2 regions of the Specibacter sp. BI4 genome follow, and region 2 is predicted to be linked to the other one. Evidence: predicted binding sites of a transcription regulator. Region 2 holds the regulator's gene; the other holds the start of a gene.

Region 1 (15,861 bases), 2.0 Mb from region 2:
CACCGGAAACAGCAGCGAAGGGGAACAGGCATGAGCGCGCGCGAGGACATCATGAACCGGATCAAGGCGGCCCTGCGGGATGCGCCGGAGGCCCCCGTGGTGCCCCGCGAGTACCGCCGCAGCTCGGACATGAGCGAGGAACAGCGGCTCGAGCAGCTCGTGGACCGGCTCGTGGACTACAAGGCGAACGTGTTCGTCACGCCCGCCGACGAGGCCCCCGCCAAGCTGGCCGAACTGCTGGCCGGTGCCGCCTCGATTGTGGTCCCGCACGGCCTGCCGGAGTCCTGGCTTTCCGCCCTTCCGTCCGCCGGGAAGGACGACGCCGGGACTGGCGCAGGAGCGAACAACGCCGGGGTGCTGGCTGTGCATGTTGACGGGCCCGGGCACCGTCTCAGTATCGCCGAACTCGACGCGGTTGACGCCGTTGTGACGGCTGCCGCGGTGGCTGTCTCGGAAACCGGGACGATCATGCTCGATGGCAGCGACGACCAGGGCCGGCGCATCATTTCTCTCGTCCCCGACAGGCACATCTGCTTCCTGAGCACCGACCAAATTGTGGAGCTGCTGCCCGAAGCCATCGCCCGGCTGGAGGCAACCAGGCCCCAAACCTGGATCAGCGGCCCCAGCGCCACAAGCGACATCGAACTCGAACGTGTCGAGGGCGTCCACGGCCCACGCACCCTCGACGTCATCATCCTGACGTAACGGCCGGCGGGGGTTCCCAAACCTGCGGTTGCGGAAAACTGCATCGCATCGCCTCGTTCGGCGCCCCTCCGTCCTGCGCCGGCAGGGCTCGACTGGGTAGCGCCTGAGCAGGCGGCGCCGGGCGGTGCGCCGTTCCGCAGTGCTATGCTGGGTGTTCGAATCTTTGTACTAGGCGGTGGTGACGTGTTTGGTGTGGATCCGGCAGCCCGCAAGCAGCCCAACGAGCCGACCGGGTTCGCCTCGCCCGCACGCGACTACTTCGACGGTGGGATCGACCTCAACCGCCACCTGATCCGCGACCGCACCAGTACCTTCGTCATGCGCGTGTCCGGCGATTCCATGGCCGGTGCGGGCATTGCCGACGGCGACGAAATCATCGTCGACCGGGCGCTTGCTCCGCGTGACGGCTCCGTGGTGGTCGCCGTCGTCGAAGGTGAACTGCTGATCCGCCGCCTCTTGAAGATCGACGGCGTGAGCTCACTCACAACCCAACCAGCCAATGCCCCGTCCCCGGTTTCGGCCGAGGTGGTTGCCTTGAGCGGTGAGGTCTCGGTGTGGGGCGTCGTCACCCGCTGCCTGCACCACGTTTAACTGCATTGTCCCTGCGCCCAAGGGTCTCGTTGCGGGGGTTCACAGCGCCGGGCGTGCATCTAGACTTGCCCAATGCCCTCCACCACAGAATCATTCAGGCCTCGGTCGATGGTTGAAAAACGCTTCGACGCAACCGCCCGGGGGTGTCTGCTGTTGTCTGGCGTGGCCGCCGTGGGTGGAATGTTCGGCTTCTTGTTGGTGTGGGGAGGGATGGTTGCGCCGGGCTGGGTTGTCAGCTCCATTTTTCTCTCAGCCGCGCTGGTGATTGCTGTCATCCGGGCATCCGTGCGCCGGCGGCTGGATCGTGCCGCGGGGGCGAGCCCGCCTCGGAAGCGTTCGGGCTGGTGGGGCGCGCTTGTCGTGGTGACTGTTGTTTGTACGGGTTTTCTTGGATTGGGCGATATAGCCTTTGAGGCACGCTACACAGTTTTGCAGCCCTCCGGGCCAGGCTTCTGCGAAGCTGTCGTGCGGGAAGATTCATTCCTTTTTGCCGGCGGCGGTGAATTGTATGCAGTCGGGTTTGGCGGTATCGGACGCTCAGTCAGTTCTTGGACGGCCGATGACGGCTACCGTCCGATTGACTCCGGTACATATGAATTCAAGTGGACTGCCGAGGGTGCGCTCCTGATGGTGCGCGGCAACGGTCACGACCCTGTCTGGCCTGTATTCCATGACTTTGACTGCCGTTAGATGAGGCTCTGGGCAGACGACTGAATCGGCGTAGCTAAGGTTTGTGGAAGGTATAAGTAACTGTAGAGGAACGCCTGTGACGAACTCTTTCACCGCCATCCGTTACGTCGTCTTCCGCCGTGGTGGCTCGGTGTTGTTGCCGATGCGTCCGCAGCTGCCGTCAACATGAGCTCAGCAGTGTCTGCAGAAGTGATTCCGGCTTTGCCGGCCCGGGCCTGTCTGGTGGTTAAACAGCCATGCTCGTTCGGCGCCTGACTGCCGCACGGCCGCGCGAGGCCCCGTCAGTAGAATGTCAACATGATTCTGCCGAAGGTCCGTGACCCGCGCTTTGTGACGATCCGGCGGGGTGGCAGCCTGACCGATGAGGATCACCAGCTTCTGGCGCTGTGGGCGGCATCGTGCGCGGAGCACGTTCTCACCTTATTTGAGGTGGCTCAACCGAAAGACCCCCGGCCCCGTCAGGCGATCGAGCATGCCCGTGCTTGGGTGCGTGGTGAGGTCAAGATGATGGAGGCTCGCGCGGCGGGCGGACATGCAATGGGCGCGGCCAGGGACCTGCGGGGAGCTGCCCGGTTTGCCGCCTACGCTGCGGGCCAGGCCGGGGCCGTCGCGCACGTCGCAGCCCACGAACTGGGTGCTGCCGCCTATGCAATCAAAGCCGTGCGAGCAGCAGCCCCTGATGCCCGGGCTGACGACGCAGGACGAGCCGAGTGCGAGTGGCAGCGTGACCAGCTTTCGCAAGCGATTCGTGAGCTCGTAATTGACGACCAGCGGTTGCGCAACGACATTTGCTGGTCGGTATTTGACAACTGAACGCAGGCCGAGCGCCAACGCACCTTGCCTGGAGCCTACGCTGCGGGCAGGCGGCGGATTCCACCGGAAGGGGACTACGCGATGGGAGTCTAGGCGAATATTTCCTGTTCAATCCTTGCAAGTGCAGCGGGTTCAGCAGCGATTTCAACGGTTCCGCCAGGCAAAATGAACGTCTGGATCAGCAGGCTGGACGGCAGTGGGTTGGACTTGTCGTTAGTGGCTTGCCGGGGATCCTCGGTTGCAGCGACGACGTCGAATTTTGTGGGGTTGCCCAGCGCGACATCGGTCCCGGACATGGCTTCTTGGAAGACGAGCTGTCCTATGTGACAGCTTGCAGTCCCGCCGGCCCACAAGTCACCCAATGTCCCCGGCCGCGAGCCAGGGTGGCGGATGTACGCGAAGATGCCCTGTTTCTCCAGGGACATCCTTTGCTTTCGGTCGTTTCTCACCACGAGGTACAGGAGGCCGGCACCAAACAAGGCGTTGACGAGCGTTCGGGCCGTTGCGTCGGGCCAAGAGGTTCCGATGGCCAGGAGAACCCAAAATTGGGCCACTGCCAAAAGGGCAAGGCCAGACAGAAACACTCCCACCCGGTGCTGCCGGAGCCAGTCCTTCATTCCAGGGCCTTCCTTGTCTTACGAGGTCGCCAACGGTTTCGCCGGGCCGTTCACCCATTAGGGTCTGGACCAAAATCAAGGACCGTTCCATTCAGCCCACTTCAAGCCCACCCGACGGGTGCGTCCCGTGGCACCTTCCTGACCGCGCCCCCGTCGCCGGAGAAGGGAGGCGCAGCAATACTTGTCATTTGTCATGACCAGAGCGAATCAATGCGCCAGTCATTCCCTTCGCGGAGGTAGCGGAGGGGTTGGTGGTTGCGGCCTGCGTCGCCCTGCCAGAATTCAATCGCCACGGGCACCACTGTCCATACAGACCAGTGTGGCGACACGAGGTGTGCATTGGATTCCAGGGCGGCGACAGCCTCTGCAAGCAGTGCCGCATGGGCGGCTTCGCTCTCGAGAATGGAGCTTTGCCGGCCAGCGGACCCCAATAAAAAGTGAGGGCGCACTGTGGATTGCCGCGCAGTTGGTTTCCCTTGGCTGACTCGTCGCCGGTGGCGATCAAGAAACCACATTCGTCGGTCACGTCCTTGACGATCAGCACCCGTGCATCCGGCATCCCGCCGGCATCGACGGTTGAAAGCGTGGCTGCGTGGGGTTCTGGCACCTGAGCGTCAATTGCGTACCGCAGCCAGTCCAGAAACAGCCCGCGCGGATTCGCCGGAGCCGATTGCACGTCGAAGTCCGGGGCCCGCCCGACAATCGAGGGAAGTGAACGAAGCTCGTCCCGCAGGGCCAGGCCGTCCCCGTTTCGAGCACAAGAACCGGGGGAAACGGTGGCGGGGCCCGGAAGGCCCTCATCAGGGACCGCCATGTTCATCCAACCGCCTGCCGGGCGGCAAGGAGATCCACGTAGGCTCCGTCGACCAGGGCAGGAGTTCCGACGCCCAACTCGGTCATCAGCCTGTTCGCTTCCAGGACCGCGTCTTCTTTCGTCAGGCCGTCACCGATCGGGAGCTCCAACTCCAGGAAATCGCCGAGGCCGTCAACACGGTCAAGATGGATGCGTGCATGACCCAGGCGGAGGACGGTGCGATGTTTGCGCACCCGACCGGTTTCACCATAGGCCAGTGCCAAGACAGACCTAAGTGTGTCCGGGGACGGCGTGCTTGAATACTCGTAGTGTGAAGGCTTGGGGCCCAGTTCATCCGCCCTGCGGTAGTGGATCAATACACCGCGGCCGCCGTCCACGACCCGAAGCTTCAGCCGTCCGTTGTCGCAGGCAAAGAACGTGTCGTCCTGCAGCTCGATATCGGGGCCCTCGTCCGCCAACCTTGCAATGACCGGCAGCAGTGCCTCGAGATTGTCCAAACGCGCCTTGATCTCCATGTTTTCTGGCATGACACAACTCAACCATGGAACGATTCCGAGTGCGCAGCTTTCTTCGGTCCTGAAATCGCATTGGTGCCGTAAAAGTGGCAGGGTTGGGTTCCTGCCAAAATGTCGAACAAATGTTCGGATCGTGAAAGAATGAAGCCATGAGCAACAACCGCATTGCCCTGGTGGACGTGAACAATTTTTATGTCTCCTGCGAGCGGGTCTTTGACCCCAAGCTGGAAGGCCGACCCGTCGTCGTGCTTTCCAATAATGACGGCTGTGTGGTGGCGCGTTCGGCGGAGGCGAAGGAACTTGGCATCGCCACCGGGACGCCATGGTTCCAGCTCCAATCGCAGGCCAGGGACTGGGGGCTGGTGGCGCGCTCCAGCAACTATGAACTGTACGGGGACTTGAGTGCCCGGGTCATGGAAGTGGTGGGCCGCTTTGGTACGTGGCAGGAGGTGTACTCCATCGATGAATCGTTCGTGGGGCTCGTGGGGGACCCCGCACAGCTGCAGGCAGCCGCGCGCGACATCCGGGCTGCCGTAATGCGCCACGTGGGCGTGCCCGTCTGCGTTGGTGTGGCCGCGACGAAGACGCAGGCCAAATTTGCCAACAGGATCGCCAAGCAGAACCCGGCGCTGGGCGGGGTGTGTGCGCTGGACGCCATGCCGGCAGGGCATGTTGCGGGAATCCAGTCACGCGTTCCGGCCTCCGGCCTGTGGGGAGTGGGCGGCAAGACGGCTGCCCGGTTGAAGCTGATGGGCATTGAAACCATCGCCGACCTCAAGGCCGCGGACCCGGCGGTGATTCGCAAGAAATTCTCGGTCGTGCTGCAGCGCACCGTGATGGAGCTTAATGGGACCGAGTGCATTCCGCACGCGGAAGAGCACGTGGACAAACAGCAGATCATGTTCTCCCGCAGCTTTTCCGAGCCCGTCACTACGGTGGCCGGCATGGAGGAGGTCATGGCCGTGTATGCCCAGCGCGGCGCCGCCAGGCTCAATGCGGAAGGGCTGCGGGCTGCAATCATGACGGTCACGGCCGGAACCAGCCGCTTCGCCGCCGGGGAAGGCAGCTTCCCCGCAGCCACCATCCGCTTTGCGACGCCAACCCAGGATCCCATTGTGCTGGTCCGGGCCGCCGTGGCCGCCATCAGGCAAAGCGCCGTTGCCGGGGCCTCCTACCTGCGGGCCGGGGTCATGTTCAACGGACTTGAGCCGGCGTCGGGAGCAGGCATGCTTGACGTGTTCGGCGCCGACTCGCAGCCGCCGGACGTAGGCGGAGTGCTGGGGGAAGTCCGCAGCAGGTTCGGCGCAATGGCCATCGGCATCGGCATTGGCGGGCTGGCCGAGGCGCCGCAGTGGTCGATGAAGCGCGAACACTCCTCGCCGCGGTACACCACGGAATGGCGCGAACTGCCGGTGGTGCGGGCTTGAGCGAGTTCCGTCCCGTCCGCCACTTGCAGCCGGACGCTATGTGTGACGAGAGCTGATGGCGATGAACCGCCATTAGACTCAAGCCCATGAATCAAGTGAAAACCGCCAAACCCCGGCGCTTCTGGCTGTTCCTCGCAGCCGGAGATGCGGTCATCCTCGGCCTGGTGCTCCATTTCTTCGTGCCCGGGGGCTTCGCCAACCTCATCACCGACGCGCTCTACACCGTGCTGGTTTACCTGGTGCTCGCATTCATCATGCCTGCGGCCAGGCGGCACTGGCTGGCGCTCGCAGCCTTCGCGCTCAGCTCCCTCGTTGAACTCGCACAACTGACTGGCATCCCCGAACAGCTCGCGATGAGTTTTCCGCCTTCGCGCCTGGTCTTTGGCACCACATTCTCCGCACTGGATCTCGTGGCGTACGCCGTGGGGGCCGCGGCCGTCTGCTTCGCCGACATGGCCATTTCCCGGCGCGGCAGCCAGTGGGGTGCACCACAGCCGGAATAGTGCCGCCAGCCGGCCGGTTCCCCACTATAGGAGGCACAATGCTGGACGTAGTGGTTATTGGTGCAGGTCAGGCCGGACTGTCGGCTGCGTATTACCTGGCGCGTCAGGGGCTCCGGCCGGAGCTCGACTTCGTGGTGCTGGACGCCAACCCCGGACCCGGCGGCGCCTGGCTGCACCGCTGGCCATCGCTGACCCTGGGCGGCGCGCACGGCATCCACGACCTGCCCGGCATGAAACTTCCGCCGGCCAATCCCGTCGAGCCGGCGTCCGCGGTGGTCTCTCGGTACTATGGCAGCTACGAGAAAACCTTTGAGTTGCCGGTGCACAGGCCCGTGAAGGTGCTTGCCGTGCGCCCGCTCATTGCGGATTCAGCCATGCTCTTTCTTGAGGACGACGCCGGTGTCCCCGCCGACATTGCCGGCCCGCCACTGGTGGTGGAAACGGACCGGGGAGCCTTCGAAACCCGCCTTGTCATCAACGCCACGGGGACCTGGGACAAGCCGTACTGGCCGCACTACCCCGGCGTGGAGAGCTTTGCCGGCCGCCAGCTGCACACCCACGGTTTCCGCTCCGTACAGGAGTTTGCGGGCCAGCGCGTGCTGGTGGTTGGCGGCGGCACCTCGGCCGTGCAGTTCCTGCTGCAGCTTGCCGAGGCCGGCGTGCAGACCGCGTGGTCCACACGGCGCCCGCCAGAGTTCACGAGCCGCGAATTCAACCCCGACTGGGGGCGTGATGTTGAGCGCCGCGTCAATGAGCGCACGGCCGCAGGCCTCCCGCCACTGAGTGTCGTGGGCGTCACCGGGCTGCCACTTACGGAGCAGTACCAAAACGGCATTGCCGCCGGAACCCTCGTGTCGCGAGGACCGCTGCAGCGGCTGACCCCGGAGGGTGGACTCTTTGTTGACGGCAGCACCTTTGCGGCGGACGCCATCTTGTGGGCCACTGGCTTCCGTGCGTCCATGGACCACCTGGCGCCGCTGAAACTGCGTGAACCCGGCGGCGGCATCGTCATGGACGGCGTGAAGGTCGCCCGCGAGCCGCGGTTGTTGCTGGTGGGCTACGGGGCCTCGGCCTCAACACTGGGCGCCAACCGGGCGGGCCGGGCAGCAGCGGCGGCCGCCCTTGACCGGCTCAGCGTTCCGGCCTAATCCGGGAGTGCCTGTCCGGTCCCGGGGCCGGGGCCTGTGGCACGGGAGCGGCCCCAGGCTCTGGTGCGGGTTCGCCGTCCGGACCCACGCCGGAGGCTCGGAGGACCACCTTCGTGGGGACGCCGTCGTCGTCCATTTCAAAAATGACGCCGTTGGGAAGGTCGCCGGGGGAGGGGATGGGCGCGCGCTGTCGGGACTGCTCTTCACGCTCCAGCCTGGCTGTGGCGGCGTGCGGATTGAAGACCTCGTCCAGGCCACCCAAGGCGCCGCTGAACGCGCCCAAGTTTTCGCGTGCTCCGGGCCTGGCCATGCCGCGCTGGAACCAGGAGATGACAGCAATGGCGGCCGCAACCATGCCCAGCATGACAAGAACCGTCCAGAACCATTCCATGTGACGAGTCTAAAGCGCCCGGTTGGAAATATCCCGGGGGACCTTGGGGTTGGCCCAAGGGAGACCACTTTGAAAGGCAGCACCCATGACACTTCCCATTTCGATCCTTGACCTCGCCCATGTCGGCGACGACGGCATTGCCGAGAGCTTCCGCTCATCGGTGGAGCTGGCCCAGAAGGCTGAAGGGTGGGGGTACAAGCGGATTTGGTTTGCCGAGCACCACAACATGCCCTCGATCGCGTCGTCTGCCACGAGCATCTTGATTGCGCACGTGGCCGCCCACACGAAGTCGATCCGCCTCGGTGCCGGCGGCATCATGCTGCCCAACCATTCGCCGCTGCAGATCGCCGAGCAGTTCGGCACACTGGAGACGCTGCACCCGGGACGCATCGACCTGGGTCTGGGCCGCGCGCCGGGCAGTGACCAAAACACCATGCGTGCGCTGCGCCGTGACCCCTCCGCGGCTGACACCTTCCCCTCCGACGTGCAGGAACTGCAGGCCTACTTTGACGGCCAGACACGCATCTCCGGTGTCAACGCCTACCCGGGCAAGGACACCAACGTGCCGTTGTACATCCTGGGCTCGTCGCTGTTCGGTGCGCACCTGGCTGCGGCACTGGGACTGCCGTACTCCTTTGCCTCGCACTTTGCCCCGCAGGCGCTGGAAGACGCCGTGCGCATTTACCGCCGCGAGTTCAAGCCCTCCGCTGCGCTGGCCGAGCCGTACGTGATTGCCGGCGTCAACGCCATCGTGGCCGACACCCAGGAAGAGGCGGACCGGCTGGCCCTGGACGCGAGGCGCCGCCGGGTGGTTTCCCTCGTGGGCCGCGGACAGACGTTCACCGAGGCCGAAATGGACCTGCTGCTCGACTCCCCGGCGGGCCAGCAGGTCAACACCATGTTCCGTTATGCAGCCATCGGAACGCCGTCGGTGGCCCGCGCCTACCTGGAAGAATTCGCCACAACGGCCGACGCCGACGAACTCATCGTGGCCACACAGGTCACTGACCGCCCCGCCTGGATCCGCAGCTTTGAACTGCTGGCGGGGGTTATGGAATTGGCGCCGTCGGTGTAGCGTTCAGGCATGGCAATTGCACGGTACCCGGGAGTGGTCATCGACTGCCCCGACGCAGCCCTGTTGGCATCGTTCTATGCTGCACTGCTGGGTTGGGAAACCACGGCAGAGGACGGCTGGGTGGAGATTCGGCCCGCGGACCGCAGCAACTCCATTTCCTTCCAGCAGGTCGACAACTATCAGGCACCCGTGTGGCCGGGCCGGGAACACCCCCAGCAAATGCATCTGGACGTGGTGGTGGACGACCTTGATGCGGGCGAGGCGGAGGTCTTGCGCACCGGGGCGCTCAAGGCTGAATTTCAGCCCGGCACCACGTTCCGCGTATTCCTGGACCCGGCCGGGCATCCGTTCTGCCTCTGCCAGTCCTGACCCTTAGGAATCTTTTGGCAGGTGGTGGCGGTCTGCCCTGGAAATGCTCAGGGCGGCCACGAGGGTGCCGATCACCACGCCAATAAGCGTGTCCGCCACGCGGCTGAACGCGGCTTCCGGACCCAGATGTGAGCCGAGGCCGGTCATGATCAAAGCCATGGGCGTGACGGCGATCGTGGTCAAGGTGTAGTTCTTGAGCACCAGCAGTTCCGCCAGGATCTGGAACGCCACCACGAAGGCCACCGACGGCCAAAACCCCAGCGACATCGACAGCAGCACCACGGCCACGGCCGCGCCCACCACATTGCCCACCAGGCGCTGAATGCTGCGCTGGACGGTGACGGCATAATTCATCCCCTGCAATGCGGCGACGGCGCCCATGGTTGCCCAGAGCGGATGGTCAAAACCCAGCCCGACGGCGGCCCAGCCAGCGAGCACCGCGGCCGCGGCCATGCGCAGGGCCTGGTGGATGCTGGCCCTCGAGCGCAGCTCCGCGCGGGCGCCCGCCAGGAACCCCAGGGGTGCCGCCAACGTGCCTGGTGCTGCCGCTTTGGATCCTGTCGGGTCGGTTGCTGCCAGATCCGGCCGGGCACCGGCAGGAATGCCGCGCATCTTGCGCAGCTCCGATTCATGCTGAGCCAGGCGGGCCAGTGCCGCCGCGTGTGATTGACCTGGGGGTGCATCGAAGCGGGCCAGCACGGCCTCGGCCTCGTCCAGCAGCAGCTGCAGCCGGTCTGCATCCCGGTGCAGGCGCAGCGAGCGTGGGCTGTGGCCGCGCAGGGTGCCGGCGCTCAGGGTCACCGAGTCCCGGGCCGAGCGCAAGGCCGCCGTGGCAGCGGCTCGGTGCGTGCCGGCGTCGTCCGTGTCCAAGCGAATGACGGCGGCGATGGCGCGGGCAACGGCGAGGCGGGAGGGGGCCATTGGGACCAGCAACACCGGGGACATGGCGGCCAGCCAGCCGACCACCACACCGATGGCCATGGCGATCAAGGGCGCGGGCAGGGTCGCGAGGTCGTGGGTGTAGCTGGCACCCGCTCCGGCCGCGAAGACCAGAATGACGGCACCCGGACCGGAAATGCGGAAGGCGGAGAAAATGTGGGCAGCCACACCCGCAAGGGCTGAGAGGATGACGATTTGGAGCACCATCGGCATGCCTGCGGCGCCAAGGAGCGTGCCGATGGCCGTGGCGACGAGCATCCCCAGACCCACGACGACCATCATGCGGGCCAGCCGCCAGTACGGCTGGTAACGACCAAAAGCGCTGGTCAGTGCGCCTAGTGCGGCGATCCCGGCCAACTGCTGCTGCCCCAGCAGGCCGCCGGCCACCAGCACCAGCGACGCTGCGACTCCCACCTTGATGGCCGTGGTGAAAATGGCATCCGCCGGGCGCACGGCAAAAGCGCTCCGCCAGGTGGCGGGCGACAGTGTATGGGTCAGGGCGGCGCCTGTGTGGCGCAAACGGGTGGGAGTGCTCATGTTTCCAGTCTACTAAGTATTTTACTAGTAAAATAGATGCTGGGTATGTGAGTGTTGTCTCTAGACTGGTTCCATGAAAGCAGAGGCAGTGGACTTCGTTGACAGGGCGCGCCAGGGCTGGGCGCGGTCGCGGCCGGAGCTGGACGTGGCCAGCATTGAGATCATGGGGCGGATCGGGCGGATTGGCGCCCTGGCGTCCCAGCGGGCGGGCCGGGAGCTGCTGCCTGCGGAGGTGACGCGGGCTGAATTCGACGTCCTGTGCACCCTGGCCCGCGGTGACGGCCCCATGCGCGCCAGCGAAGTCACCGCCGCCACGATGCTCAGCGGCGCCTCCACCACCAAGAACGCCGAACGCCTGGTCAAGCGCGGACTCGTGGAACGCCTGCCCTGGGAACGGGACGGCCGGGTGGTCCTCATGCAGCTGACAGCAGCGGGCGAAGCCCTGGTCGACAGCGAGTTTCCGCGCCTGCTGGAGAGCGACCGGGACATGTTGTCCGGGCTGACTGCCAAGGAGCGGGTGCAGCTGGCCGCCCTGCTGCGGAAGGTTGCGCTCGCGGTGGAGGCGGGCCACTAGGCCTGCTTCCGCCACCATTCCACGGTTTCCCCTGCGGCCCTTTCCCAAGACGTGGGGGAGCGGCCCAGCAGGTCCTGGCTGGCCGAGGAATCCATGATGAACGGTTCTTCAAACTGGTACAGCATCTCCGCCATCTCACGCATATTGGCGGAGAGCAGCCCCGCCACCCTCAGGACCCGGCCCGGTATTGCACTGACCTTGGGCGCCGCCACCCCCGCCGCGGCAGCAAAGGCCCCGGCCAGTGCCCGCTGCGGCAGGGCCTCGTTGCTTGGCGCGTGCAGCACCGAATTCCAGAGTGCCGGCCGGGCGGCCGCCTGGATCATGGCAGCCGCAAGATCCGGGACATAGGTGAATGAGTGGAGCTTTTCCGTGCTGCCCACAACCTGCACGCGCCTGCCCGCCAGGATCAGCGGCACCATGCGGTCGCCGGCGTGGGCGTTGCGCACGTGCGGGCCAAAGAAGTCGGATGCCACCACGCTGACTGTCGGGGTGTCCGATGCGGCCCGGGCGGCCAGCAGTCCGGTGCGGATGCCGCGCTTCCCGCCGCTTGCCAGGCGCGGGCTGTCTTCCGTCATGACCTGTTCCGGGACGCTGTAGGAATAGAGGCTTTCCGGGAAAATCACGACGGCGCCCGCCCCGCCTGCCGCGGCCAGCACGGCACGTTCCGCGCGGGGAAGTTCCCTTTGCCAGGCATCCGCGCTGTATTTTGAGCCGTGGATGCAGTGGAAGACGGCGTCCGCACCCGTCATCGCGGCCTGCAGCTGCGCCGGCTCGGCCACGTCAACGCGGCGCCGTTCGATCAGCGGGTGCACCGGACCGGAACCCGAACGGGTCAAAACGCGCACGCGGTGTCCGGCGTTTGCCAGTTGGTTGGCGACTGTCCAGCCGACGGGGCCCGCGCCCGTGACAATTTTGATGGCATCCATGGCGTGCTCAATTCATGTAGATGGTGGAAGTGCATTAACTCGAGAGCAGTGCTCTCTCATTAATTGTCGACCGCTTGCCGTGGAGAAGTCAAGAGCACTGCTCACTTAAGTTGACGGTGGTCTCGATTACGCCAAAACTGGAGCCATGACACAAACACCGCGGGAACGGGCACGGCAGCAAACCATGGCCGACATCGTCAGCATTGGACGCCGCCACCTGGAGGTGCACGGCGCAGCAGGGCTGTCATTGCGCGCTGTGGCCCGCGATCTGGGCGTGGTCTCGTCGGCCGTCTACAGGTACGTCAAGAACCGGGACGAACTGCTGACACTGCTTGTGGTGGACGGCTACAACGCCCTCGGCGATGCCGTGGACCAGGCGCTGGCCAAGGTCCCTGCAGGCGATCATGCGGCCCAGTTCCGGGCCTTGGGCCGAGCGGTCAGGAACTGGGCGCTGTTGGAACCGGCACGATACGGACTGCTGTTTGGCTCGCCTGTGCCGGGCTACGAGGCCCCTGCCGAGCAGACAACCGGTCCCGGCACGCGGGTTGTCGTCCAGCTGGTGCGCATTTTGGATAGCGCGCACCAGGCTGGGTGCCTGGCCGGGGAGGCACAGCGGCGGCTGCCGGACCCGCGGCTCGTTGCAGACTTCGCGGCGATCCGCGCGGCGATGGGCCTGACCGTTCCCGACCACGTTCTGGCTTCGGGCGTCCTGGCCTGGGCCGCCCTCTTTGGCACAGTCAACTTTGAGGTTTTTGGCCAGTACGGCAAGGCAACGTTTGCTGACCCGGCAGCACTTTTTGAGGCCCATCTGGACCTGCTTCAGGGCATTGTGGGCCTGTCGCAGTCGTAAGGCAATGGATGGCGCGCCGCGCCGTGATGGGGCAGAGTGGGCAGCATGAGTGAAAAAGCCGTGCTCCTTGGATACCTGCGCGTCCGGCGGGCAGACCTGCTCGCGAAACTTGACGGCCTCAGCGACTACGACGTCCGCCGTCCCATGACCCCCACGGGCACGAACCTGCTTGGCCTGGTCAAGCACGTGGCCAGTGTCCAGGTGGGGTACTTCGGCGAGGTCTTCGACCGTCCTGCGAGCAGGGAACTGCCATGGTTCGCTGACGACGCACCCCTGGATGCCGACCTGTGGGCCGGGCCGGGCGAGAGCCGGGCGGACATCCTCGAACTGCACGACTATTCCGCCCGGCACAGCGACGAAACCATTGAATTGCTGCCTCTGGACACCGTGGGCACGGTGTCCTGGTGGGCACCGGAACGCCGCCAGGTGACTCTCCACCAGATCCTCGTGCACATGTGTGTCGAAACGGCCAGGCACGCCGGCCATGCCGACATTATTCGCGAGCTGATAGACGGCGCCACAGGCAATGGACCGAACGACCTGAACGTCTCGCACCGCACGCCGGAGGAATGGGCCGGGTACGTGGCAGGGCTTGAAGCGGTGGCCCGCCAGCAGTAGGCTCCCGCCGGCAGCCGCTGGCAAGTAGCGGACTGCATGCCGGCAGGGGCCCGAGTCCCTGCCGGCGGGGCTCAGGCCTTGGCGAGAGCTTCCTGCAGGGCACCAAGGACCAGCACCACGGAGGCGGGGTTTGCGTTGGGGCCCATCATGCCAATCCGCCACACCGTGGACGCGAACGCTCCGGCGCCGCCGCCGATCTCCAGGCTGAAGTTGTTGAGCAGGTAGCTGCGCACGGAGGCGGAGTCCACGCCCTCGGGAACGCGCACGGTGGTGAGGCTCGGCAGGCGGGAACCTTCGGCCGCGAACAGTTCCAGGCCCATTTCCTGCAGACCGTTTTGGAGCGCCAGGCCTGCTGCCGTGTGACGTGCCTGCACGGCGTCGAGCCCTTCAGCCAGGACCCGGTCCAATCCGGCCGCCAGGCTGGCGATCATGGCCACCGGCGCGGTGTGGTGGTAGGTGCGGGTGCTTCCGCTGGCTGCGCCGGCGTACCCGCCCAACAGTCCCAGGTCCAGGTACCACGACTGCGGGTCCTTGATGCGGCGCTCAAAAGCGGCATCCGAGATGGTGAAGGGGGACAGGCCCGGGGCCACGCCCAGGCACTTTTGCGTCCCGGCGTAGCCAACGTCGATGCCCCAGTCGTCCGCGAGCAGTTCCAGGCCGCCGATGGAGGTGACGGCGTCGGTCACCAGCAGCGCGTCACCCTTGAGCCTGCCGAGCGCGGCAATGTCGGAGAGCACTCCCGTGGACGTTTCGGCATGCACTGCGGCAATGACCTTGGGGTGCGGATGGGCAGAGGCCACCCGTTCCGGGTCAATGGGCCGGCCCCACTCATGGTCGACCCGGACCACCTCGGCACCTGTGCGGCGGGCCACCTCACACATGCGCTCGCCGAACAAGCCGTTGACTGCCACGACAGCCACGTCGCCGGCCCCGACGGTGTTGACAAAGGCCGCCTCCATGCCCGCCGAACCCGTCCCGCTCAACGGCAGTGTCCTGGCATTGGTGGTGCCCCATGCCTGCCGCAAGCTGTCGCAGGTGTTGTCCATGATGTCGATGAACAAGGGATCAAGGTGGCCAAGAATTGGATGCCCCAAAGCCGCGATGGCTTCCGGATAACAATTGCTGGGGCCGGGGCCAAAAAGATGGCGGTGGGTAAGTGTGGTGGTCACGTTTGCTCCTTGTTCCTGAGGACGGTTCCCTCCCAGCATAAGCACGGGGCTCATGAAGCCCGGGCACGGCGCGCATGAAGGATTCCGCCACCAACCTTGGTACGTTGAACAGGCAAGTCCCACTTTTGGCGCGTACTCACTGCGAAGTTGCGCACTCCCTGCGGGTGCCGGCGATGATCCGATGAAGTGTCACAGAACGCTAAGGAATACTAAATCTCAGACCATATTTTTCAATTGCTCGCCATCGGCGTCTACCTGGCGGGCATGCTCGCCATCGGCTACTTCGCCTTCAAGAAAACGGACGATCTGGACGACTACATGTTGGCCGGGCGCGATCTCAAGCCAGGCGTTGCCGCACTCTCGGCCGGCGCTTCAGACATGTCGGGCTGGCTCATCATGGGCCTCCCCGGGGCCATCTACCTGTCGGGGCTGGTCGAAGCCTGGATTGCCATTGGGCTGACCATTGGGGCCTGGCTGAATTGGAAGTTCGTGGCGCCAAGGCTGCGTTCCTACACGATGATTTCGCAAAATGCGATCACCGTCCCCAGCTTTTTTGAAAAGCGGCTCAAGGACAATTCGCACCTGCTCCG
Region 2 (15,861 bases):
GGCGAAACCGAGGAGGACTTCCAGGCCACGCTCGACGTCGTTGAAAAGTCCCGCTTCGCCACCGCCTTCACGTTCCAATACTCCAAGCGCCCCGGCACACCCGCCGCGGACCTGCCCGACCAGCTGCCCAAGGAAGTGGTCCAGGAGCGGTTCCTGCGACTGACAGCACTGCAGGACCGCATCGCCGCCGAGGAGAACGCCAAGCAGGTGGGCACCAGTGTTGAGGTCATGGTCACGGCCCAGTCAGGACGCAAGGCTGCCGCAACGAGCCGGCTCTCCGGCCGTTCACAAGACCAGCGCCTGGTCCACTTCAGCGTCCCCGACGGCGCCGAGGCCCCCCGCCCCGGCGACCTTGTCACTGTCACCATCACGGAGGCCGCGTCCTTCCACCTCGTTGCAGACCCCACCACAGCTGATTACCAGCTGCGCCGCTCCCGCGCCGGCGATGCCTGGGACCTGGCCCAGGCCGAGTCGTGCGGCGTGCCCACCACTGGAACGTCCGACGGCGCCCGGCCGAAGGTCAGCCTCGGCATGCCGTCGCTTCCGGTCCGCACCGCATGAGCGCAACCCCCGCAGCGGCTTCGGACGCTGAGCTGTCGGGACGTGAGTTGCCGCTTGTGGCCATTGTCGGGCCCACCGGATCGGGGAAATCCGAGCTGGCCCTCCAGCTGGCCGAACGTTTCGACGGCGAGGCCGTCAACGCGGACTCCATGCAGTTTTATCTCGGCATGGACATTGGAACGGCCAAGCTGCCCGTTTCCGAACGCCGCGGCATCCCGCACCACCTCATGGACTTCCTTTCGGTCCGCGAGGACACCACCGTGGCAACCTTTCAGCAACTGGCCCGGACGGCCATTGCCGACATCCGCTCCCGTGGCAGGCTGCCCATCCTGGTGGGCGGCTCCGGCCTCTACCTCAGGGCGGCCGTGGACGTCCTTGAATTCCCGGGCACCGATCAGCAGCTCCGGGCCACCCTTGAGGCGGAACTTGAACGGGACGGGCTGCCCGCGATGCTGGCCCGCCTGACGGAGGTGGACGCCGTGTCCGCCGCCCGCATCAACGACGGCAAGCGCGTGGTGCGGGCCCTTGAAGTCCATGCACTCACCGGCAGGCCCTTCAGCTCCTTCATGCCCGATCGCCGCTACGTCACCCCTACCGTGCAGATTGGGCTGAACGGCGACAGGGCCGATCTTCATAACCGCTTGGAGGGGCGCGTGCATCGCATGGTGGACCAGGGCCTGCTTGAGGAGGTTGCGGCCCTGGTTCCCCAGGGGCTGCGGGAGGGCCGGACGGCGCACAAGGCCCTCGGCTACCAACAATTCCTGCGGGTCATTGACGGCGGGTCCACAGTTGCCCGGGCCAGCGAGGAAACCATCGTGGCGACCCGCCAGTTTGCCCGACGCCAGCTCACCTGGTTCCGTGCGGACCCGCGCGTCCAGTGGCTCGACTGGTCCCAGCCCGGGCTGGGTTCCGCGGCAGCGGCCCTGGTGGCCTCCGCGGATGAAGCCTAAGACAGCCAGCACGCACCCGACGGGCTGCCCGCATTGGGCGGGCAGGGCGGCTAAGCCGCCATCCGGCGTCGTCCGTCCGGCGCCAGGGCGGTTGGTGCCCTAGTCTTAATGCATGACTGAGCCAGCAACACCACTGACAGGCCTGCGCTTCTCCAAGGGGCACGGGACCGGCAACGACTTTGTGCTGGTGTCCGATCCCGACGGCACCCGCGAACTGACCCCGGAACAAACAGCCGTGCTGTGCGACAGGCACCGCGGCATCGGCGCCGACGGGCTGATCCGTGCCGTCCGGTCCCGGCACCTGCCCGAGGGTGCCGCCCTGCTGGCGGAAAACCCCGGCGCCGAATGGTTCATGGACTACAGCAATGCCGACGGCTCGCGATCGGAAATGTGCGGCAACGGCGTGCGGGTTTTTGTGCACTTTCTCGTGGCCCAGGGGCTCGTGGCGCTGGAGCCCGGCGAGGCGCTCACCGTTGGCACCCGTGCCGGCATCAAGGTCGTGTCGCGCACCCCCGGCGGCTACCGCGTGGACATGGGACCCTGGGACTTCATTTTCCCCGATGAAGCTGCGGGGCGGGGCATGGATTCGCTGGTCGACGCGGCCGGGCTTTCCGTGGAGCGCCCGGCACTGTCCATCAGCATGGGCAACCCCCACACCGTCGTGGCGTTGGCGGACCTGGCCGAACTTGCCGGGACGCAGCTCTTTACGACGCCCGTGGTTACGCCGCCGCCGCCGCACGGCACCAACGTCGAGTTTGCCGTGCCGGCCGAGCCGCTGGTGATGGACGACGTCGGACACATCAGCATGCGCGTCCACGAACGCGGGGTGGGGGAGACCCTGTCGTGCGGCACCGGCGCGTGTGCCGCAGCTGCCGCCATCCGCTTTTGGGCCGGCAGCGACGCCCCCGACGACTGGGCTGTGGCAGTTCCCGGGGGCGTGGTGGGGGTGCGTTTCATCCCCGGCCCCGACGGACGCGAACACGTTGAGCTCAGCGGGCCGGCCGAGATCGTCGCCGACGGCGTGGTTGCCCAAGGGCTGGTGTAACCCCGGCCGTCCGCAGTACGGCGCCTGCCCGCGGCTGCCGGGGCGTCGCCGTCGTGCCTACGGGTTGGTGCGGGTGACCTTCAGAATCCTGAACGCCTTGTTCGTGGAGTCGCGGACAACCGTGAAACCGGCCTCCGGGTACTGCTCGCCAAGCGCGCCAGCCAACCAGCGCTGCAGCGAGTCCGAACCAAGGTTCTTTTGGACCACCAGGTAGGCGTTGCCGTTGTGGGCGAGGCGGGGCAGCCACATGAGCAGGATGGAGTGCAGCTCCGACTTGCCCACCCGGATCGGCGGGTTTGACCAGATGGTGTTGAACCGAATCCCCGGATCAACGTCCTCCGGGGTCGACGCATGGACGTTGTCCAGTCCCAGCGCCGCGGCATTTTCCCGGGTCAGTTCAATGGAGCGTTCGTTGATGTCCACGGCGTACACGGTTGCGGCGGGGGACCGCAGGGCCAGGCTCAGGGCCACGGGCCCCCAGCCGCAGCCGATGTCAAGCAGATTGCCCTCTGTGGCCGGCGGCGGCGCCTCCGAGAGCAGGATGGTGGTGCCCTTGTCGACCCCGTCCGGGCTGAAGATGCCCCCTGCTGTCTGCAGCTGGCGCTCCGCGCCGGCCAAAACCACGCTGAGGGGCCGGCGCTTCATCGGCGTGGACGGTTGTGAACTGAAATAGTGCTCTGCACCCTGAGTACCCATAGTCATGCCAGATTAGTGTGGTTTTGCCACATTGTGTATCTAGGCGCGCCTAAGCACGGCCACGCCCCGGGGCACTTGTCCACAGGAAATTGTCGCGGAAGGTGTGCGTGTGGGCGGGCCGGACTACGATTGAGGGTAAGCGCCTATAAGGAGAACATGTCCAACGCATCTGCACACCATGGTTCCGACGACAACAAACTGCCCACAAACGGCGGAAACGGAACAACACCGGGCTCCGGCCAGCCCGACCAGGAGTTGTCAGTGGCCGAGATCGAGGCCGTGATTGACCGCATCCTGGCCAAGGACGCGGCCACCAGCCGGGCCGTGCGTGCTGACGAAGAAAGCGAAGCCCAGGACCCCTATGAGGGAACGCCTGCCGTGCGGCCGCTGGCCGGGCATGCCCAGGCCGTCTCGTCCCTGAATTTCCAGCACAGCCAATTTGACGGCGACCAGTCCGAACTTGCGGAGCGCAACGCGCTGCGCCGCCGGGCCAGCCTGTCCACCGAACTCGAAGACGTCTCCGAGGTTGAATACCGCCAGCTGCGCCTGGAACGTGTGGTTTTGGCCGGTCTGTGGTCGCAGGGGACCATGGCCGACGCCGAGAACTCGCTGCGGGAATTGGCCGCACTGGCTGAAACAGCCGGCTCGGAGGTCCTGGACGGGCTCGTTCAGCGCCGTGCCAAGCCCGACCCCGCCACCTTTCTGGGCCAGGGAAAGGCACAGGAGCTCAAGGAAATTGTGTACGCCACCGGTGCCGACACAGTCATCATTGACGGCGACCTCGCACCATCCCAGCGCCGCACCCTGGAAGAAGTGGTCAAGGTCAAGGTCATTGACCGCACCGCGCTGATCCTGGACATTTTTGCCCAGCACGCCCAGTCCCGCGAAGGCCGTGCCCAGGTTGAGCTGGCACAGATGGAATACCTCCTGCCACGACTGCGCGGCTGGGGCGAATCCATGTCGCGCCAGGCCGGTGGCCGGGTGGGAGCCGCCGGCGGCGGCATTGGTTCCCGTGGTCCCGGCGAAACGAAGATGGAGCTGGACAGGCGCAAAATCCGTACGCGGATGGCCAAACTGCGCCGGGAAATTGCGGCCATGCGCCCGGCCCGGGAAACCAAGCGCGCCAACCGCAAGCGCAACAGCGTGCCCTCAGTTGCCATCGCCGGCTACACCAACGCCGGCAAATCCTCGTTGCTGAACCGCCTCACCGACGCCGGTGTACTGGTGGAGAATGCGCTGTTCGCCACCCTCGACCCCACTGTGCGCAAAACCGAAACCTCGGACGGACTGGGCTACACCCTTGTCGACACCGTTGGATTCGTGCGCTCACTGCCAACCCAATTGGTTGAGGCATTCCGGTCAACGCTTGAAGAAGTGGCCGACGCAGACCTGATCCTGCATATTGTGGATGCCTCACATCCCGATCCGGAGGGGCAGATCTCGGCGGTGCGGACGGTGTTCGCTGAAGTCGGGGCGCTCCAAATCCCCGAAATCATCATCTTGAACAAGGCCGACATCGCGGACCCGTTCGTGGTTGAACGGCTGCGCCAGCATGAACCCCGCACGGTTGTGGTTTCCGCGCGAACCGGCCAGGGCATCGAGGAATTGCTGGAAGCCATCAGTGCAGGCATCCCGCACCCAAGCGTGTCCTTGACACTGTTGATTCCCTACGATCGCGGCGACGTCCTGAACAAGCTGCACCGCAGTGACGCCGAGATTGTCAGCCTCGAACACGGTGAGCATGGAACGCTGGCCAATGTTCGCGTCCGCGAGGACCTGGCTGCCGAGGTTGAACCTTTTGTCCAGCATGCCTGAGAGCGAATTGTCACAGCAGGCACTGGATCTTTTGGACCGGGCAGTTGAATCCATGGGCGGCCAGCGCCGAGATGGGCAGCATGAGATGGTCCGGCGGGTGGTCACCGCCATTGAAAGCGGCGACCACCTGCTGGTGCAGGCCGGCACCGGAACGGGAAAATCGCTTGCCTACCTAATCCCGTTGATCGTCAACGCCCTCACGAGCGACAAACCGGCCATTGTGGCCACGGCAACGCTGGCCCTGCAGGCCCAGATTGTTGGCCGCGACGTACCCAGGCTGTTGGCTGCCCTGGCACCGTTGCTGCCGCGTGCGATTGACGTGGCACTGGTCAAGGGGCGCAGCAACTATGTGTGCAAACACAAATTGGGTGGAGGTTTCCCGACCGAAGACACGGGGGAAGGTGCCCTGTTCAACCTGGGCGAAGACACCAGCGTCGCCCACCTTCCGGGGGCAAGCTCCGGTCCCACGTCCCAGCTGGGCAAGGAAGTTGTGCGGCTGCGCGAATGGGCACAGGACTCCAAAACCGGGGACAGGGACGAACTTGCTCCCGGCGTCACCGACAAGGCATGGCGGCAGGTTTCCGTCACGTCCATGGAATGCCTGGGGGCACAGAAGTGCCCGTTGGCCACCGAATGCTTCTCCGAACTGGCCCGCGCCCGAGGGGCCGAAGCGGACATTGTGGTCACCAACCACGCCATGCTGGCCATCAGTGCCTTTGAAGGCATCGCCGTCCTGCCCGATTACGACCTGGTGGTCGTGGACGAGGCCCATGAGCTCCAGGACCGGGTGACAGGTGCCGTCACCGGACAGCTGTCGGTCCAGATGGTCCAGGCGGCTGCCTCGAGCACCCGCAAGCACACAGGTGTTTCGGTGGACGCGCTGCACGCAAGTGCAGCAGCCCTTGACCTGGTTTTCGCGGGAACCCCTGAAGGGCTGCTGCCCAACGGGCTCAATGATGCCCAAAGCCAGGTCATCGGCCAGGTGCGCGACGCCGTCCGGGCGGCGCTGTCGGATTCAAAGCCGGAAGGCAGCGCCACGGCTGACGGTGGACGTTCCATTGCCAGGTCCCGCCTGAACCTGATCTTCGACCTCTGTGAGCGCCTGTTGGCGGCAAACGAGGCGCGGGAAGTTGTGTGGGCGTCACGGCCCGGCACATTCACACCGGGCAAGGGTTACCAAAAGGCTGATCCGAACGAACCCGCTGTCATCAACATTGCGCCCCTGAGCGTGGCGATGAAACTGCGCGAAGGCTTGTTTGCAGACCGCACAGTCGTGCTGACCTCGGCCACGCTGGCCATTGGCGAATCATTCCAGGCCACTGCCGGAGGCCTGGGACTGCTGGGTCCCAGTGCGCCCAATTGGACAGGGGCGGACGTTGGTTCGCCCTTTGACTACCCCAAGCAGGGCATGTTGTATGTTGCAGCCCACCTGCAAAAGCCGGGATTTGGGATGTCACCGGAACAGCTGGATGAACTGGCGGCGCTCATCACGGCTGCCGGCGGAGGCACGCTGGCATTGTTCTCCTCGCGGCGGGCGGCGGAGGATGCGGCCGAGAAATTGCGCAAGAAGCTCAAGGTGAAAATTCTGTGCCAGGGTGATTCATCCATGGCGGGGCTGATCAAGGAATTTGCCGACGAAGCTGACACCTGCCTGTTCGGCACCATGTCCCTGTGGCAGGGCGTTGACGTGCAGGGCGCCTCTTGCAGGCTTGTCGTCATTGACAGGATTCCCTTTCCCCGCCCGGATGATCCGCTGGTCACGGCCAGGGCAAGGGCAGTGGCGCAAAGTGGGGGCGACGGCTTTATCGCCATCTCGGCCACGCATGCGGCTGTGCGCCTGGCACAGGGTGTGGGGCGCTTGATTCGGTCCAGTGAGGACAGGGGAGTGGTGGCTGTTCTTGACTCCCGGCTGGCGAACGCCAGCTACGGCGGCTTCCTGCGGGCGGCCCTGCCGCCGTTCTGGGCCACCAAGGACAGGGCGGTGGCCTTGTCGGCGCTGACAAGGCTGTCGGGCAAATAGCTGACGGGTCGCGCGCGGCCATTGGTCACCGGCCCAACAGGGCTCAGTCGTCGGCCGCACCTTGCAACGCGGTTACGGCCGACGCGGCTACGGTGATCTCCCGGTGTGGCAAGCCACTCCCGCGCCAGCGCTGTTCGGCACGGGCCCCCCACCAGGTGGCCACGAGAAGCACCGCTGCCCCCAGGTAGCCAAGCGTGCCAATCCGGTCTCCGGCAAGGAGCATTCCCACGAGGAGGGCCCAGCCAGGTTCGGTGCCGAGAAGCATGCCTGCTCGTGACGCCGAGGTGTGCTTCGTTGCCCAGAGCTGCCCAAGAAACGCCAGGATCGTGCAGCCCAGACACAGGTAGGCAATAGTGAGCCAATTCGCGACAGTGAAGCCCGGAAGATGCGCCAGCAGTGAGTTTCCGCCCCAGGCGGCGAATATGACCGCGCCAAATGTGATCTCGACGGTGGTCAGCCCCAGCACGTTGGCTTTTTTGTTGACGGTAAAGCATGCCTCGGCAACACCGAGCAGGGCCCGTGTTGCTGCAGCACCAAGCATGAGTCCATCGCCGAGGTTGACCCCGGAGAAACCATTGCCACCCACGAGCAGCGCAATGCCGAGGAGGGCAAGCAGGATGCTTCCGACCAACGCAGGGGAGAGCCGTCTCCTGGTGAGAGCGGACTCGAGTAACGGGGTCAGCAGAATGGACAGGGCGATGATGAGCCCGGCGTTTGTCGCACTCGTGAGAGTGACGCCGATGGTTTCCAGCGCTATGGTGGCCGCCCGTAGGGTTCCAAGCAGGATGCCGGGAAATGCCGAGTCCCGGAGCCGATTTCTTGGCCGGGCGAAATGCGCCAGCAGCAGGATTGCCGCCGAGGGAACGAAACGAGCGCACATCACCGCAGCCGCGGATGAGGCCACCGCCAGGTCTTGAGTCGCCAGATAGCTTCCGCCCCACAATATTGCCACGATCAGGAGTACGGCGTCGGGGAGCAGTCGACGGGTGGAGGGGGATGCGAAGGACATGCTTTTACCGTACTGACAACCCTCCGTGCAGAACAACAGGCACTATCTTCAATATCCCGTAAGGTGAGCTTCATGGAAGTTCATCATCTTCGAACCTTGCGCGAACTCAGGGACCGCGGCTCCGTCACTGCTGTGGCACAGGCCCTGCACCTTTCTCCGTCTGCGGTGTCCCAGCAACTCGCAGCCCTGCAACGGGGAGTGTCAATTCCCCTCACCGAGCAGCGGGGTCGAGTGCTGATACTCACGCCGGCGGGCGAACGGCTCGCCGATGCCGGAGGTGAAGTGCTGGAAGCCCTCGCACGCGCAGAGAACTCCGTCACAGGGTATCTCCTGGCGCGACAGGAACTCGTTTCAGTCACCGCTTTTCACAGCGCCGGTCTCGCCTGGTTCCCGGAGCTTATCGCCAGAAGCCTCAACGATCCCGACGGGCCGAGGGTGCATTGCAGGGACGAGGACGTATCGGTCAACGAGTTCGTCGATTTGGTGGGCGACCACGACGTCGTGATCGCCCACCGTCCGCTGATGTCCGAACCCTGGCCCGCCCGCAGGGTGCACGCCACGCCTGTGCTGCAGGAACCGATTGACCTGGCCATTCACCGTGACCATCCACTGGCGAAACATGGGACGGTGCGCCTGGCCGATCTAGCGGCAGAAACCTGGGTGGCGGCGCACGAAGGATTTGCCCTCGAACCACTCCTCGTCCAGGCAATGTCTGCAGGCGCGGGCACCCCGATCCAGATTACGCACCGGGTCAATGAGTTCAACATGGTGGCGGCCATTATCGCCGAGACTCGCGCCGTGGGCCTGCTGCCGCGCTACACAGGACTGGCGCCCCACTTTCGGGAGCAGGTAGTGCTGCGCCGGATCGAGGGGCTCGACATTGGCCGGCACATCGAAATCCTGACAAGGCCCGAAGCGCGGGCACGGGTGAGCACGCGCACCGTGATCGAGCGTCTCATCGAGATCGCCGAGGAGACACGCCGCCGCGCAGAAGGAGCGCGCTGACTGCACCCCCGGGCTGGGCCTCATTCCCCGTAAATGCATGTATCCACTGAGTCTGGGGTGCGGCTTAGGCGATGCCGGCAGCGATCGTGCCGGCGCTGTTCTCGCCCGGCCGACAGGGAGCCCGCGTCGGGCTTCATGTCCGTAACGGAACACTCCATGAGGCGTCGTGCCGGCGTTGCATCACAACTGCCGGCTCCAAGCGACTTCGCGTCCGAGCTGGCCGGTTTCGGTAAATAGTTGAACCTGGTGTGTTGAGGCCAGGGCGACCGCAAGAGCATTCGTGTCTGCAGACGTGAACCCGGCTTTCTGCCAGAACGGCCCCGACCTGCGGCTAAACAGCCAGGCCCGGTCGGCGCCGGCTTCGACGACCCGGTCCATGGCAAATTGAGCGAGCCCCAGCCCAATTCCTGTTCCACGCAGTTCCGGAGCGACGGCGACGCTGCGTATGAGCGCATGGTTGCCGTCGTGGCTGCTTTCGTAACCAGTTGACGCGAAAATCCGTCCTGTTGTGGCATCCCGTGAGATCCACAAGTGCACCGACGGTGAATCGAGGCCGCTGAGCGTCAAATCGGCGGTGCGAAGGAACGCCGAGATTTCATCCATGTCGGCGGGGCCCGCGGGCACAAGATTAATCATGGCTCAACGGTATGCGCCCACCAACGGCATCCTGAAATATGTGGGAGATGATGCCACGCAAACAAAAACAAGAGTGAACAGTGCGGCGCCCCGGCCACTTGGCCGGGGCGCCGCACTGTCTGCAGGAGTGGTGCTAGAGACTGCGAAGCACCGAGACAACCTTGCCCATGATGGTTGCGTGGTCGCCGAGGATGGGTTCGTAGCGGGTGTTCTGGGGCAGCAGCCAGGTGTGGCCGTCGCGCTGCCGGAACGTCTTCACTGTCGCCTCGTCTTCGAGGAGGGCAGCAACGATTTCACCGTTGTTGGCCGTGTTTTGTTGGCGCACCACAACCCAGTCACCGTCACAGATGGCTGCGTCAATCATGGAATCGCCCTGAACCCTGAGCATGAACAGTTCACCGCTGCCCACAATCTGCCGGGGCAGCGGCATGATGTCATCGACCGACTGATCGGCCAGGATGGGCCCGCCGGCTGCGATGCGCCCGACCAGCGGGACGAACGCCGTGTCCGAGGAACTGCTGAGTTCGGCAAAGTTCAGGCCGTTTGAACTGCGCAGATTGGAGGGCGAACTGACACCCTCGATCTCAACCTGGCCGCTGTCGAGCACCAGCGGAATGAGGACCTCCATGGCGCGGGGACGTTTGGGGTCGCGGCGCAAATAGCCGTGGCGTTCCAGCTGCGTCAGCTGGTGCGTGACGCTTGACAGGCTCGCAAGCCCCACCGCATCACCAATCTCACGCATGGAGGGCGGGTAGCCCTTGTCGGCGATGGAGCGCTGGATGCACTCAAGGATTTTCTTTTGCCGAACTGTCAGCCCCTTCATTCCGGCGCGGCTGGGCGCCTGGGGGATGCGGTGCGGAGGTTCTGGAAGCGCCATGGTTCCCGGGTCCTTTCGTGGCTGCCCTGAACAATGTCAGTGCCTGCTGGTGGACTGCATCTAGCGGCCAATCCTTGTCTCACAAGTTTAAGCCACAAACGAAGCAATTTCAAACATTTGTTCTATCAGCCCTTGGCAAGTGTCGTCCATAGGTGCTAAAACTGTACTAGTAGCTAATTAGAACATACGTTCTATCGAAGATATAAGGCATGGAAATTTGATCCGACGGATGTTGATGGCCAAGGATCTAGATCCACGGCGAAAGGACCAGAAATCATGAATGCAATGGTTATCTCAGCACCAACCCTGAGCAGCAGGCACACAAACGACTCGGCGGCAGGCGGCACGGGACCGTGGCGCTTTCAGCCGGCCACCGAAGCCGCTGCCGGCGGCAGGGCGTTCAGGCCCGACTCCGCGAAGCCCGAACGGATGCAGTCCGGTTCGGTTACGGCGCCAGTCGGTTCGGTGCCTTTGGGTTCGGCGCAGGCTGGCCCGGGCATGAATGATGGTGGCCGGGCCAGGCTCCAGCTCACCCGCCGCGGCCGTCTGGTGCTCCTTGGCCTCCCCGCCATCCTCACGGCCGCCGTAATGGTCTTTGCCGCCCTGGCCATTGGGCTTGGCTCCATCGCCACCCCGGCCCAGGCCTCCGCCGCGTACGCGGCCGTGGACCTGGCCGACTACGCCGTGTCAGTCACCGTCCTGCCGGGCGACAATCTCTGGAGCATTGCCAGTGCTTCGAACCCGCATGGCGACATTCGTGACGTTGTCAGTGAAATTGTGGCGCTCAATGAGCTGGGCAGCGGAGTCCTGCAGGCCGGCCAGCGCCTGTACGTCCCCCTCCCCAAGTAGCGCCTGTACGTTCCACGCCCCAGATAAAGTCTGGGAGCTGCAGCAGCGCCCGCCGGCTGTGCCGCGAGTGCCCGCACCTGTCGCAAAGATGTCCGCATGGTGTCGCCGTTTCGGCATTTGGTCCGGTCGCCAATTAAGCTTGTGCCATGGATCAGTTTGAACTCTTAGGCCAATTGCCGCTCCGTGACGATCTGCGCGGACAGCACCCATACGGTGCTCCGCAGATTGACGTGCCGGTGCTCCTGAACGTCAATGAAAATACCTTCGGTGTCCCGGCCGACGCCAAGGAAGCCATCCTCACGGCTGTGGCGGCAGAGCTTGACGGCCTGAACCGCTACCCTGACAGGGAATTCACCGTCTTGCGCCAGGAGCTGGCTGCCTACCTGGGTCATGGGCTCGATGAAAACAACCTGTGGGCGGCGAACGGTTCCAATGAAGTTCTGCAGCAGCTGCTGCAGGCATTTGGCGGTCCTGGCCGCACCGTCATGAGCTTCCCTCCCACCTACTCCATGTACCCGCTGCTGGCCAGCGGCACCGGAACCGGTTACATCGCCGGAGTGCGGGCGCCGGACTTCAGCCTGTCCGCCGAATCGGCGGCTGAGCAGGTTCGCGAGCAGGCCCCCAACATCGTTCTTTTGTGCTCACCGAACAACCCCACCGGCACGGCCCTTGGCCTGGACGTTGTGCAGGCCGTTTACGAGGCAGGGGAAGCCTCGCAAGCCATCGTCATCGTGGATGAGGCCTATACTGAGTTCTCCCACGCCGGCACGCCCAGCGCGTTGAACCTGCTCGAGGGCCGCCCCCGCCTGGTCGTCTCACGCACCATGAGCAAGGCGTTTGCCATGGCCGGCGCCCGGCTGGGATACATGGCCGCGGCGCCCGAGGTCGCCGACGCGCTGCGCCTGGTCAGGCTCCCGTACCACCTCTCCGCCATCACCCAGGCGACAGCAGTGGCTGCACTGCGCAATTCAGCGTCCCTGCTGGCCAACGTTGAGCAGATCAAGGTCCAGCGCGACCGCATTGTCGCCGAACTCACGGCGCTGGGGCTGACTCCCGCACCGTCAGACTCCAACTTCGTCTTCTTTGGCGGGCTGGATAACCCCCATGAGGTGTGGGAGGCGCTGCTGGCCCAGGGAGTTCTGATTCGCGACGTCGGCATACCCGGCCACCTGCGCGTCACCGCCGGCACGGAAGCTGAAACCAGCGCGTTCCTGACCGGGCTGCGCACCTTTCTCGCCGGCCAAGGCACGGCTGCCTGACGCCGTCGTGCGTTGAAAAGAGCCCTGGTGCGGGACTGTTTGGGCTTTCCCCTGCCTTTTCTTCTAAACTGGTGTTAATCACCGAGGATCGACCGCGCGCCCAACCCTGCCCTGCACACGGGCGCGGGATGGCGCACACAAATCAAAGGACTGCTGCAATGACTGAGACCACGCCCAGCCAGGGACGAACAGCCCGCTTGGAGCGGGCGACAAGTGAGTCGAGCGTCATGGTTGAAATCAACCTCGACGGGACCGGCACGTCAACCATTGACACGTCGGTGCCGTTCTATGACCACATGCTCACGGCGCTGTCCAAGCACTCCCTGATCGACATGAACATCAAAGCCACCGGCGACACCCACATCGATGCGCACCACACCGTCGAAGACGTTGCGATCTCCCTTGGCGAGGTGCTGAAGGAGGCGCTGGGCAACAAGGCCGGCATCCGCCGCTTCGGCGAGGCCACAGTGCCGCTGGATGAGGCGCTGGCCAACGCCGTCGTCGACCTGTCAGGCCGTCCCTACCTAGTGCACGGCGGCGAGCCCGCAGGCCAGGAATACCACCTTATCGGCGGCCACTTCACGGGTTCCCTGACCCGCCACGTCTTTGAAGCCATCACGCTGCACGCGCAAATCTGCCTGCACATGACGCTCATCGCCGGCCGGGACCCGCACCACATCGTCGAGGCGCAGTTCAAGGCCTTTGCCCGTGCGCTGCGTTCGGCCGTCGAACCTGACCCCCGGGTGACCGGGATTCCATCCACGAAGGGTCTTTTGTGAGCTCCGGAGCGACGGAGAAGCCAGCCCCACCACAGCCCACTGTCACTGTCCTTGACTACGGTTCGGGCAATGTGCGCTCGGCAGTGCGGGCCCTGGAACGTGCCGGTGCGGCTGTGACGCTCAGTGCCAAGGCTGATGACGTCCTCAACGCCGATGGGCTGGTGGTTCCGGGTGTCGGTGCGTTTGGTTCAGTCATGGCCGAACTGAAAAACGTTGACGCCCTGCGGATGATCGGGCGCCGCGTCGCTGGCGGACGTGCTGTCCTGGGCATCTGCGTGGGCATGCAGGTCCTCTTCGACGCCGGTGTCGAGCACGGCGTTCACGAGGAGGGCATGGGGGAGTGGCCCGGAACCGTGGAGCTGCTGCCCGCCGACGTCGTCCCGCACATGGGCTGGAACACCGTCACAGCCGCCGAAGGCTCCATGCTGTTTGAGGGCGTTGAAAGTGAACGCTTCTACTTCGTGCATTCCTATGGGGTGCAGGCCTGGGACTTCGAAGTCCTCCAGCCGAAGATGCGCCCGCCACTGGTGACCTGGTCCGAACACGGTGCACCCTTCATCGCCGCCATTGAAAACGGGCCACTTTGCGCCACGCAGTTCCACCCGGAAAAGTCCGGAGACGCGGGAGCACGGCTGTTGCGCAACTGGGTGCGATCGCTGGCCAAGGCGGACAACTAATGTGGTCGCTGCTGTTGATGGCACTGGCCGGGCTGCTCATCGGCGGGGCCTACACCTTTTACCAACAAAAGTCCGCCCGGTGGATTCCCATCAGTTTCGCCCTGCTGGCTGTCATGTCGCTGGTGGCGGCATATTTATTCACGCTCTAGCTCCACCCGGCAAGCGTGCCGCAGGCCGCGGCCCCGCGGCCACTTCACATCCACAGATCAAATGACGTTGAGGACCCCATGACCACCCCCATTTTGGAATTGCTGCCCGCCGTAGACGTTGCCGACGGACAGGCGGTCCGCCTGGTGCAGGGCGAGGCAGGCTCGGAAACCGGCTACGGCTCGCCCCTTGAAGCGGCCCTGAACTGGCAGAACGACGGCGCCGAATGGGTGCACCTTGTTGACCTCGACGCAGCCTTCGGGCGCGGATCCAATGTGCACCTGCTGCGCGAAATGGTCGCCGCCTTGACAGTCAAGGTCGAGCTCTCCGGCGGCATCCGTGACGACGCCTCCCTGGAGGCTGCCCTGGAACTGGGCGTGGGCCGAGTCAACCTTGGCACTGCGGCACTTGAAAACCCCGAATGGACGGCCAAGGTGATCGAGCGCTTTGGCGACAAGATCGCCGTCGGCCTGGACGTGCGCGGCACCACACTTGCCGGCCGCGGCTGGACCAAGGAAGGCGGCGACATCTGGGAAGTTCTGGCACGCCTGGAAGACGCCGGCTGCGCCCGCTACGTCGTCACCGACGTCACCAAGGACGGCACCCTGCGCGGGCCCAACGTGGAACTGCTGCGGGAAATGTGCACCCGCACAGCCAAGCCCGTGGTGGCTTCCGGCGGCATCTCCAGCCTCGAGGACCTGCGCGTGCTGCGCGAACTCGTCGGCGAGGGCGTTGAAGGGGCAATCATCGGCAAGGCGCTCTACTCCGGCCAGTTCACCCTGCCGCAGGCCCTTGACGTTGCCGGCCGCCGCTAAATCATGACCGAGCTGCCCAAGAAGGCGCTGCCCGGACACATTGCCGCGGCCCTGGCCGGTGCCGGCGGGAACACCGACTCGGCCGGGCAGCCCTGGGCCGGGCGCGATCTGCCGGCGCAGGAGAAGTACCACAACTTTGACACCGATGACGGCGCCATGGACCCCGTCTACGCCGCAGCCTTGGCAGCGCTTGCCTCGGGAGACGGAACCGAAGCGCAGGTCGTGGCAGCGCTGGCCCACGCCCGCGTCTTCATCCCGATTGTCGCCCAGCTCGCGGAGCAGGCGATAGGGGAAAACGGCCTGGTCACCGACAAGGAGTCGGACATGGCCCTGGTGACGCTGCAGGGTCCCGACGGGCGGCGGGCGCTGCCGGCCTTTTCCCACGCCGAGGCGCTGACCCGGTGGCATCCAGGGGCGCGGCCGGTGGCCGTGTACGCTGCGCGCGCCGCCCTGTCAGCCGTGGCCGAGGAAGCGCAGCTGATGGTTGTGGATCCCGGGTCGCAACGGCCGTTCGTCGTCCGCAGGCCGGCCATGTGGGCTCTCGCGCAACAACGCGACTGGCGTCCCAGCTACGCCGACCCGGTGGTTGCCGAGGTGCTTGAACTTTCCCTTGCAGCCCTGGACCACCCCCTGGTGGCAGGCATTTCCGCAAGCCCCGGACAAGGCATCGGCACCCAGTGGGACACAGCCGCTGATCCGTCCGGACGGTTGGTTGCCGGCG

Evidence for each region. The regulator LexA, encoded in region 2, represses DNA repair genes until DNA is damaged. The targets are predictions, from matches to a motif close to TCGAACANNTGTTCGA.
Region 1: AC1L6K_RS06615 (Y-family DNA polymerase) is a predicted target of LexA. The motif match lies at 4,860-4,875, and genes of this name have one in related genera.

What each region holds. Positions count from the first base shown of each region.
Region 1 covers NZ_CM155265.1:1,402,087-1,417,947, forward strand. The annotation lists gene AC1L6K_RS06575 (LutB/LldF family L-lactate oxidation iron-sulfur protein) at 1-34, shown strand, start outside; gene AC1L6K_RS06580 (LutC/YkgG family protein) at 31-705, shown strand; gene AC1L6K_RS06585 (LexA family protein) at 889-1,296, shown strand; gene AC1L6K_RS06590 (hypothetical protein) at 1,369-1,986, shown strand; gene AC1L6K_RS06595 (putative immunity protein) at 2,284-2,799, shown strand; gene AC1L6K_RS06600 (hypothetical protein) at 2,889-3,416, opposite strand; gene AC1L6K_RS06605 (pyridoxamine 5'-phosphate oxidase family protein) at 3,601-4,236, opposite strand; gene AC1L6K_RS06610 (class IV adenylate cyclase) at 4,233-4,757, opposite strand; gene AC1L6K_RS06615 (Y-family DNA polymerase) at 4,895-6,172, shown strand; gene AC1L6K_RS06620 (ribosomal maturation YjgA family protein) at 6,259-6,675, shown strand; gene AC1L6K_RS06625 (FAD-dependent oxidoreductase) at 6,714-7,823, shown strand; gene AC1L6K_RS06630 (hypothetical protein) at 7,807-8,214, opposite strand; gene AC1L6K_RS06635 (LLM class flavin-dependent oxidoreductase) at 8,300-9,289, shown strand; gene AC1L6K_RS06640 (VOC family protein) at 9,299-9,658, shown strand; gene AC1L6K_RS06645 (FUSC family protein) at 9,662-11,134, opposite strand; gene AC1L6K_RS06650 (MarR family winged helix-turn-helix transcriptional regulator) at 11,208-11,708, shown strand; gene AC1L6K_RS06655 (NAD-dependent epimerase/dehydratase family protein) at 11,705-12,634, opposite strand; gene AC1L6K_RS06660 (TetR/AcrR family transcriptional regulator) at 12,780-13,484, shown strand; gene AC1L6K_RS06665 (DinB family protein) at 13,530-14,102, shown strand; gene AC1L6K_RS06670 (pyridoxal-phosphate-dependent aminotransferase family protein) at 14,174-15,271, opposite strand; gene putP (sodium/proline symporter PutP) at 15,485-15,861, shown strand, end outside.
Region 2 covers NZ_CM155265.1:3,449,639-3,465,499, reverse strand. The annotation lists gene miaB (tRNA (N6-isopentenyl adenosine(37)-C2)-methylthiotransferase MiaB) at 1-561, shown strand, start outside; gene miaA (tRNA (adenosine(37)-N6)-dimethylallyltransferase MiaA) at 558-1,511, shown strand; gene dapF (diaminopimelate epimerase) at 1,624-2,556, shown strand; gene AC1L6K_RS15845 (class I SAM-dependent methyltransferase) at 2,614-3,258, opposite strand; gene hflX (GTPase HflX) at 3,409-5,067, shown strand; gene AC1L6K_RS15835 (ATP-dependent DNA helicase) at 5,060-7,087, shown strand; gene AC1L6K_RS15830 (DMT family transporter) at 7,131-8,096, opposite strand; gene AC1L6K_RS15825 (LysR family transcriptional regulator) at 8,169-9,101, shown strand; gene AC1L6K_RS15820 (GNAT family N-acetyltransferase) at 9,282-9,737, opposite strand; gene lexA (transcriptional repressor LexA) at 9,871-10,614, opposite strand; gene AC1L6K_RS15810 (LysM peptidoglycan-binding domain-containing protein) at 10,891-11,463, shown strand; gene AC1L6K_RS15805 (histidinol-phosphate transaminase) at 11,610-12,722, shown strand; gene hisB (imidazoleglycerol-phosphate dehydratase HisB) at 12,881-13,501, shown strand; gene hisH (imidazole glycerol phosphate synthase subunit HisH) at 13,498-14,178, shown strand; gene AC1L6K_RS15790 (hypothetical protein) at 14,178-14,327, shown strand; gene priA (bifunctional 1-(5-phosphoribosyl)-5-((5-phosphoribosylamino)methylideneamino)imidazole-4-carboxamide isomerase/phosphoribosylanthranilate isomerase PriA) at 14,406-15,140, shown strand; gene AC1L6K_RS15780 (SseB family protein) at 15,144-15,861, shown strand, end outside.